One region of the Pseudoalteromonas sp. NCCP-2140 genome, then DNA from elsewhere that is predicted to be linked to it. Evidence: predicted binding sites of a transcription regulator. Region 1 holds the regulator's gene; each other region holds the start of a gene.

The links. The regulator sigma-54, encoded in region 1, starts transcription at its own class of promoters, with help from an activator protein. The targets are predictions, from matches to a motif close to GTTGGCACGNNNNTNGNNT.
Region 2: the regulator sigma-54 is predicted to act here: its motif matches at 1,292-1,310, upstream of fliE (flagellar hook-basal body complex protein FliE).
Region 3: the regulator sigma-54 is predicted to act here: its motif matches at 1,571-1,589, upstream of flgB (flagellar basal body rod protein FlgB).

The regions. Positions count from the first base shown of each region.
Region 1 covers NZ_BRCZ01000003.1:473,725-477,008, reverse strand. Annotated here, with positions in the region: gene rapZ (RNase adapter RapZ) at 1-417, opposite strand, end outside; gene ptsN (PTS IIA-like nitrogen regulatory protein PtsN) at 418-870, opposite strand; gene hpf (ribosome hibernation promoting factor) at 874-1,161, opposite strand; gene NFU46_RS08810 (RNA polymerase factor sigma-54) at 1,189-2,685, opposite strand; gene lptB (LPS export ABC transporter ATP-binding protein) at 2,793-3,284, opposite strand, start outside.
Region 2 covers NZ_BRCZ01000002.1:210,739-214,022, forward strand. Annotated here, with positions in the region: gene NFU46_RS04895 (sigma-54 dependent transcriptional regulator) at 1-1,178, shown strand, start outside; gene fliE (flagellar hook-basal body complex protein FliE) at 1,349-1,681, shown strand; gene fliF (flagellar basal-body MS-ring/collar protein FliF) at 1,702-3,284, shown strand, end outside.
Region 3 covers NZ_BRCZ01000002.1:170,832-174,115, reverse strand. Annotated here, with positions in the region: gene NFU46_RS04720 (flagellar hook assembly protein FlgD) at 1-678, opposite strand, end outside; gene flgC (flagellar basal body rod protein FlgC) at 692-1,123, opposite strand; gene flgB (flagellar basal body rod protein FlgB) at 1,126-1,536, opposite strand; gene NFU46_RS04705 (protein-glutamate O-methyltransferase CheR) at 1,672-2,502, opposite strand; gene NFU46_RS04700 (chemotaxis protein) at 2,524-3,284, opposite strand, start outside.

The DNA of each region.
Region 1 (3,284 bases):
CAGATCAGTGGTATCAATCATAAAGTCAGCGCGAGTGATCAACACATCAAGCAGGATTTTTTCTTGTTTAATGGCCAGATCAAGCGGCAAAGAATCAATAGATAGTGGATGCAAGCGGCGTGTTTCTGAAAAGCGCTTGATCAGAGTTTGGTCATCACTGTCTAAATAGAATAGTGTTGGGTTTGCGAAACCTGGCAGGTACTCAAGAATATCATTAAATTCTTGCTGCTCTTTCGGTAAGTTACGCACGTCGATGCTGACCGCTATTTTATCGTAGTTATCAGACACACTACGTACGAGCGAAGGCAGTAAATTAACCGGAATATTATCAACGCAATAATAGCCCAAGTCTTCAAGTACTCGTAAAGCGACCGATTTACCTGAGCCTGAGCGACCGCTGATAATTATTAATTCCATTTATGCCTCTGCTGATATGACCTGAAACAGTTGCTGATCGGTAGTAGCACTACGCAGCTGTTTACAAAATTCTTTATCTTTAAGTCTATCAGCAATTGTTGATAAGGTCTTTAGGTGAAGCTGACAGTCACCATCTGGTACGATGAGTGCCACAAAAATATCAACTGGACGATTATCAATTGCATCAAAATTAATAGGGGATTCACTCACTATCACAAATGCATGAGGCTCATCTGCGCCGCTCATTCGGCCATGTGGAATAGCAATACCTCGGCCAATGCCGGTGCTACCTAGTTTTTCTCGGTTGAGTAAAGCATCTAGGATATCTTGTTGCGATAAATGAGGAAGCTGCTGGTGGGCCAGTTCGCTGATATATTCAAGAATTCTTTTTTTGCTATTAAAAAGGACCGCAGCTTTGCTGCAGTCCTGGTTAGTAAGTGAACTTAGTTTCATAATTTAATGTCGAGCTAATTTCTCTTTGTGTTTAATGACTTGGCGATCAAGTTTATCGATCAGTGAGTCAATGGCTGCGTACATATCTTGATGTTCTGTAGAAGCGAACAATTCGCCTCCGTTTACATGTAAAGTTGCTTCTGCTTTTTGGCTTAATTTTTCTACATCTAGAATGACATGAACATTATTAATATGGTCAAAATGCCTTTCTAGTTTTGCAAACTTGGTGTTTACATAGTCTCTTAATGAATCTGTGATTTCTACATGACGACCAGTTAAATTTAGTTGCATAAGCATTTTTCCTTCTATGTAAAACGTCTAAATCAGACTCTTACGCTGATTAGACGGAGGTATTGCTAGAGACTCACGATATTTTGCAATTGTACGTCTAGCTACTTTAATTCCTTGCTCAGCCAATATATCTGCAATTTTGCTATCACTCAATGGTTTAGCTGAGTTTTCTGCAGCGACTAACTTCTTGATTAAAGCGCGTATTGCTGTAGAAGAACACTCACCACCATTTTCGGTGCTGACATGGCTTGAGAAGAAATATTTCAACTCAAAAATACCCCGTGGGGTATGCATATATTTTTGCGTTGTTACCCGTGAAATCGTCGATTCATGCATTTCGACCATTTCAGCAACATCATTTAGCACCATCGGCTTCATTGCTTCAGGGCCATGCTCAAAGAAAGCTTGTTGTTGTTGAACGATACAGTTGGTCACTTTTAATAGCGTATCGTTACGGCTTTCTAAGCTTTTAATAAACCACTTAGCTTCTTGTAAGTGAGAGCGAATAAATTGGCTGTCGCTACTTGATTTTACAGAGCGAGACATCGCCGCATATTGGCTGTTCACTCTAATCTTTGGCATACAGTCTGGGTTTAACTCGACTACCCAGCGACCTTTTACTTTTTTTACTGATACATCAGGTATGACGTACTCAGACTCTTCGCGCACTATGCTATCCGCAGGCTTAGGATTTAAGCTGTGGATGAGCGTCATCACTTCTTTAAGCTCGTTTTCTTTAAGCTTAGTCTTTTTCATCAAAGTTCGATAGTCGCGACTCGCTAATAATTCGATATGCTCAGATAAAACCATTTTAGTTTCAGCTAAATATGGCGTATTAGCATCGAATTGGCGTAACTGAATGCACAGACATTCTTGTAAACTGCGTGCGCCAATACCCACAGGATCAAATAACTGAATTCTTTTTAAGACCGCTTCGACTTCATCAAGTTCGATTTCTTCTTCATCGTTATTTTGATTAAAGCTTTCGACTATATCTTCACAGCTTACCGTTAAAATACCTGAGTCATCGATAGCTTCTACAATTGCCACAGCAATCGCTTCATCAGTAGGGCTAAATGGCGTGAGCTGTAATTGCCACATTAGGTATTCATGAAGGGTTTCGGTTGATGCTCCCTGATAGATAGATTCATCTTCAGGCATTGGCCCTGACGATGTTGAAGGGGCGGCACTCATGTACTCATCCCACGTGACGTCCATTGCTAAGTCATCGCTTACGGTGTCTTTATTGAGAGCATCACTACTTTCTTGCTCGTACTCGCTAGGTGCTTCTTCGGCAGACGCGCTGACTTGCACATCGTCAGGCTCCGCTTTTTGCTCATTCTTGCCGGTGCTTTCTTCATTGTAATCCGCTTCTTCCACTTCAAGCAGGGGATTACTATCAAGCGCTTCTTGAATTTCTTGCTGGAGATCCAATGTACTGAGCTGCAACAAACGAATCGCTTGTTGCAGTTGTGGAGTCATTGTAAGTTGCTGGCCCATGCGCAGCTGTAATGATTGCCTCATGTATCCCTAACAATCCTTTTTAAGTTATCGATAACTGTATAAACACAGTTATCGATTTATTGTCATTGTTATAAGTCTAGCAGATGCTCTAGTCGCTGGCGTAATGGTTACAGCCTGAATTGCTCGCCTAGATATACATCGCGTACAGTTTGGTCTGCTAATACGTGCTCAGGTGTGCCTGATGCAATTAGCTCCCCATGAGAAACAATGTAGGCTTTTTCACAAACATCAAGGGTTTCTCGAACATTATGGTCAGTAATTAGTACACCGATACCACGATTTTTTAGGTGCTCAATAATTTTCTTTATATCTAACACTGAAATTGGATCAACACCAGCAAAAGGCTCATCTAAAAGGATAAATTTAGGATTAGCGGCTAATGCGCGAGCAATTTCTACACGGCGTCGCTCACCACCTGACAGCGCCATACCTTGGCTGTCACGAATGTGTTGAATACTAAACTCATCGAGTAAGCTATTGAGTGTTTCTTCGCGGGTGGTTTTATTTAGATCTTTACGAGTTTCTAAAATGGCCATCAAGTTTTGGTAAACCGTCAACTTTCGAAAAATTGACGATTCTTGTGGCAGATAGCCAATACC
Region 2 (3,284 bases), on a different contig from region 1:
TGCCGGTATTAATGATGACGGCCTATGCCACTATTGATGATGCTGTAGAAGCAATGCGTTTAGGCGCGATTGATTACATGGCAAAGCCGTTTGCTCCAGAAGTTCTTCTTAACATGGTGAGTCGTTATTTGCCTGAAAAGGAAAAAGAAACCGATGGCCCAATCGTTGCCGATCCATCAAGTATTAAGCTATTGGAGCTTGCGAGCAAAGTTGCCCGTTCAGATGCCAGTGTCATGGTACTCGGCCCAAGTGGCTCGGGTAAAGAAGTGTTGGCTCGTTTTATCCACGATAAATCAAATCGTAGCGATGCCCCCTTTGTGGCTATTAACTGCGCTGCTATTCCTGAAAACATGCTTGAAGCAACCTTATTCGGTTACGAAAAAGGGGCGTTTACCGGCGCGATTCAAGCCTGTCCGGGTAAATTTGAGCAAGCTCAAGGTGGTACCATCTTACTTGATGAAATTACTGAGATGGATTTAGGCTTACAAGCTAAATTACTGCGTGTACTTCAAGAGCGCGAAGTAGAGCGCTTAGGCGGTCGTAAAACCATAGAGCTTGATGTTCGCGTTCTAGCTACAAGTAACCGAGATTTGAAAGAAGCGGTGAGCGAAAATCTATTTAGAGAAGATTTATATTATCGCTTAAATGTATTCCCGTTAATGTGGAAACCATTAGCCGAGCGTCCTGGCGACATTATTGTATTGGCTGAGCATTTAATAGAGCGTCATTGCCTGAAAAGTAAAGAGCCTATAGCTCAATTAAGTGAGGGTGCGAAACAAAAGCTGCTATCGCATGCTTGGCCAGGTAATGTACGAGAGCTTGATAACGTTATGCAACGGGCGTTGATATTATGCGATGGGAATAGTATTCATCAAGATGATATCTTTATTGAAGAGTTGCTTACGGTTGATATCAAGCCAGTCGCTACGCCGCCACACAACGCACCGGTATATCAAGAACAGCCTGTTGAAGTTATTTTAGATACCGTGCCACAAGTGAGTGAGCAAGGTAATTACAAAGACGAGCTGAAAGACAAAGAGCATCGTATTATTTTAGAAACCTTAGCGCGCTGTAATGGTAAGCGCAAAGAGGTTGCAGAAACCTTAGGTATTAGTCCGCGCACGTTACGTTATAAACTGGCGCAAATGCGAGACTTGGGTATAGCCTTACCTGCATAAACTCCTTCCAAAAAGTTACTCAAACAAGCTCACATTTTTGTGAGCTTGTTTGCTGTCAAAACTCTGACATGCAAAATTAATGATTCAAACTATTGAATTTGTTGGTTTTATTTTGTGGCACGGTTTGTGCTTTATCAGTGCATAAGTAAACTGCATTGTCAGAGAGTATTATGAAAGTTCAAAACAGCGCATTATTTCAAGAAATGCAAGCTATGGCTTCAGAAGTAGGCCGTAGTAACTCAATTAATAATTTACCAACACAAACTCAGCCAACATCGTCGGCACAGTTTGGTGATTTACTTACCAATGCACTTGATACAGTGAATGGCTTACAACAAGACGCTAAGCAAAAAGTAACAGCAATGGAAATGGGCGACCGCAGTGTTTCTTTAGCAGACGTAATGATTGCTTCGCAAAAATCATCAGTCGCTTTTGAAGCTACGGTGCAAGTTCGAAATAAACTTGTTGAAGCTTATAAAGAAATCATGAACATGCCTGTGTAACTAGGTAGTGGAGAATTATTGTGGCGCAATCTAATCAATCAACTGATCTAGCCTTAGCAGGCGGCGGTATCGACTCAACCGATACTGATGATCAACAAGAGCAAAAGTCAGGCTACCTAAGTGCCTTAAACGGTGTAGATGTTTTACGCCAGGTTACTTTAGTGATCGCTTTGGCAATCTGTTTGGCTATCGCAATTTTTATTATTATTTGGGCTCGTCAACCAGATATGCGTCCGCTTGGCAAAATGCCAACGGAAGAGCTTATTCAAACGCTGGACTTTTTAGACGCTCAAAAGATTGATTACGAACTTGATGGTAACGTCATCTCTGTTGAAGAAGGTGAATACCAAAACATTAAATTATTGATGGCTCGTGAAGGCCTAGAGCAAGCGCCAAGCTCAGGTACTGACATCATCATGCAAGACATGGGGTTTGGTGTTAGCCAGCGCCTTGAACGTGAACGTTTAAAACATGGTCGTGAGCAACAGCTTGCACGTACCATCGAAGAGCTAAAAAATGTTACTCGCGCCAAAGTACTTTTAGCTATTCCAAAAGAAAACGTATTTGCCCGTCGTGAAAAACAACCTTCAGCGACGGTAGTGCTTACCTTAAAACGCGGTCGTACACTTGACGGTGAAGAAGTTGACTCAGTAGTTGATATTGTTGCCTCAGCAGTCCAAGGGTTATCGCCAGAGCGTGTTACTGTTACCGATCAAAATGGTCGCTTACTTAATTCAGGTTCACAAAACTCACTTGCTGCTCGCTCTCGTAAAGAGTATGAGATTGAACGTAAGCGTGAAGAAGAGTACTTAAATAAAATCGATAGCATCCTTATTCCAGTTGTAGGATTAGGTAACTATACCGCGCAAGTCGATTTAAACATGGACTTTAGTGCAGTCGAAGAAACACAAAAACGTTATAACCCAGACTTACCTGCTGTGCGCAGTGAAACCACGTTCGAAGAAAACAACATCGGTGGTCTTGCAGTGGGCATTCCTGGTGCGCTAACGAATCAGCCGCCAGTTAACTCTAATATTCCAGAAATTGCAGGCCAAGGTGGAGCAGGCTCAGCAACGAACCCAAGTCGTTCGCATAAAGAAGCAACACGTAACTATGAGCTTGATACAACAATTTCGCATAAGCGTCAGCAAACCGGTGTTATTCGTCGTATCAGTGTTTCAGTTGCCGTTGATTATGTACCGCAGGTGGGTGAAAATGGTGAAACAACCATGGTTCCTCGCTCTGTAGAAGCATTGTCAAATATTCGTCGTTTATTACAAGGCGGTGTTGGTTTTGATATGCAGCGTGGTGATGCGCTTGAGGTTGTTACAGTGCCATTTGTTCGTGAAGATGCTGGTGAAGCGATTGAAGTTCCACTTTGGGAGCAAGATTGGTTCATGAAGATGCTACGCTTAGCATTAGGTGCACTGGTTATCATCGTACTGATTGTCTTTGTAGTAAGACCTATGCTGAAACGTCTAATTTACCCAGACGATACACTAGAAGAATACGATGAAGATGCATTAAGTGCAGGTGTAGATATTGGTGATAGCACGCTAGATATGCTAAATAAAGACTTTGACTCTGCTGCTGTAGGATTCTC
Region 3 (3,284 bases), on a different contig from region 1:
TGCGATTTCAGCTATATCAGTTAGCCTAACCGCACCCTCTTTTGTATTTACGATAATGCCGCTTGCACCATTAATATTGACACTTTCAATATTCTTAAAGGTCGCCATTGGCATACTGCTGTAGTCTCCATTTACAAAGCCTTCAGCGCTGATGTCATACTCACCTTCAGGGAGCACATTGCCATCATTGTCTTTACCATCCCACTCAAAACGAAGTGCACCCGCTGACTGAGAACCTAATTCAATGGTACGCACTAACTGGCCTGATGAATCCGTTATTCTTAGCGTTAAAGATTCAACAGCGGTTTCTGCAACCACCGACCCTTTAGCTAGATTTTCGCCATCAAAGTCAATGGTGTCAGACTCAAGTAACGCTTGCTTACCAACGAGCGTTGAAGCCTGTAACGCAGAATTTGATGTCATTGATGCAGTGAGTGATTCAAACTTCTCATTTAAGTTTGAAATACCCTCAGCCATAGTGAAATTCGTCATCTGCGCAATCATTTGATCGTTGTCTGCAGGCTTGCTTGGGTCTTGAAACGACAACTGTTGTGTTAAAAGTGAGAAGAAGTCTTCTTGCGTTAAAGTATCATCTTTCTCTTCTGTTTTATTTTGATTGTCTTGCCAACGTAAATTATCTAAATACGTTGATGACGCACTGCTGATGTCGTTACTCATAACTTATCCTCGGTTACCGCTGCCCAAGCAACAGTGTTTTACTTAACATTTGCTTAGCTGCATCAGCAACTTGCACATTTGTTTGGTAAGAGCGAGAGGCTGAAATCATATTTGCCATTTCTTCTACAACATTAACGTTAGGTTTGTAGATATAACCATTTTCATCCGCACTTGGGTGGTTCGGGTTATATTCAATTTGCAGAGGTTTATCACTCTCTACAACACCTAATACTTTAACGCCAACAGAAGAGCCCTGAGGATTGCTTTGTGATGATGACGCTTTAGTCAGCTCTGCAGCAAAAACAGGATGGCGCGCTCGGTATGTCTGATCTTGGCTGGAGCTAATCGTATTCGCATTCGAGATATTACTGGCTGTGGTATTTAAGCGAACATTTTGCGCACTCATACCGGTTGCTGAAATATCAAAAACATTATACAAACTCATGATTAAGCTCCTTGACTACCGAGGGCTTTTTTAAGGCCTTTAATTTTACTACTCATAAATTGCAGGCTTGCCTGATACTCTAATGAGTTCTGTACATACAAGTTTCGTTCCACTTGTATATCGACTGAGTTACCATCACCTGTATCTGCTTGATTTGGCGTACGAAACATTTCTGCACTGCCAACAAAACGACTGCCCCCGGCAATATGTTTAGCATCGGTTCTTACCATGCTATTGCCGCCTTGTTGGTTGCTTTTTGCCGCTTTTAATGCCGAGGCAAAATCGATATCTTTCGCTTTATAGCCCGGCGTATCAGCATTAGCGATATTTGTCGCTAATAACTCAGCGCGTTGTGAACGGATCAACATCGCATGAGGATGAACACCAAATGCTTTATCAAAACTGATAGCCATAACCATCTCCAAAAAATTGACTCTGTAGTGGTTAATGCAAAAGCTAAGCCAAAAATTTAGGAGTGATTTAATTTATATAAGAGACTGAAAAATAGTTAAATTTAGCAACCTAAGGGCTAGGTTGCTAAGGAGGGTTTACTTTTTCTGATAGATGATACCGGGGTTACAACGAACCATATCAAAGCTATCACTTAAGCCCGCCATTGATTCTGACGCACCTAAAAACAGGTAACCTTTCGGGTTTAAAGCTTGAGCAAATTGCGAAATGATTTTAGCTTTTACTTCTGGTGAAAAGTAAATCAACACATTACGGCAAAATATGATGTCAAACTTGCCCATTAAAGCGTATGAATCCAATAAGTTTAAATGTCTAAAGCTGACCATTTTACGTATAGGGTCAACTACCTGAGCCATTCCATTACCGCTGTCCTTGAAGAACTTTTGACGACGCTCCATCGACAAGCCACGAGCAAGGGCTAGCGAGTCATACTCAGCATTCTTGCACATATCAAGCATGGTATTAGAGATATCAGTGCCAATAATTTGCGCACCCATCTTTAATACGCCTGGATTTTTAGATTGGAACTCGGCAACCGACATGGCAATTGAGTACGGCTCTTGTCCTGATGAACTTGCCGCTGACCATATCTTTAGTGGCCTACGCACATCTTTAAGCTCAGGAAATAGTTTTGTTTTCAATAACTCAAACGGATATTGGTCACGAAACCAAAGCGTTTCATTGGTTGTCATCGCATCAACGACAGCGGCACGAAGCTGCCTCTCATGAGGGCTTAGTGTTTTACTTACCAACTGTGATAAAGACTCAACATTAAAACGCGCCATAAGCGGCGCAAGGCGGCTTTTAACTAAATAAAGTTTATTATCGCCAAGCACAATGCCACATTGTTGCTCTAAAAAAGAGCGGAATTGATCGTATTCGCTTTGTTGTAAATGCTTATTTTCCAAAGTAATACCACCTATAAATAATTAATCACAATGAACCCACTTCTTCACAGCTGTCGCTAATTCATCTGGGTTAAATTTTGCAATAAAATCATCAGCACCCACTTTTTCGATCATTGCTTGGTTAAACACCCCACTTAAAGAGGTATGCAAGATCACATGCAAAGGTGATAATTTTGGATCAGCCTTAATTTCAGCGGTTAAGGTATAACCGTCCATTTCTGGCATTTCTACATCAGATATTAATAGACCAACACGTTCAGTAATATCATTTTGACAATCGAGCTGAGCAATCTCTCTTAAACGTAAAAGTGCTTCTTTACCGTTTTTAGCTAGTTCAGTTTGTACACCTAGAGGTTCAAGCGCACGCTTAACTTGGTTTCGAGCTACTGCAGAGTCATCAGCAATAAAGACAATACGCTCACCTAAGTCACGCTGAATCTCACCTTCACCAACTACTTCAGCGCTTACTTCAGTGTTAACTGGGCAAATTTCGTTTAATATCTTTTCTACATCGAGAATTTCAACTAATTCGTTTTCAATCTCAGTGACCGCAGTTAGGTAAGAATAACGTCCGGCTCCCGAAGGCGGCGGCATTATTTTTTCCCAGTTCATATTCACGATTCGTTCAACACCACCAACTAAAAACCCTTGCACTGAACGGTTGTACTCAGCAATGATGATAAAACTGTCTTTGATATTTTCAATTGCAGGGCCACCTACAGCCATCGATAAATCAATAACAGAGATAGTTTGACCACGGATATGCGCAACACCGCGAATGT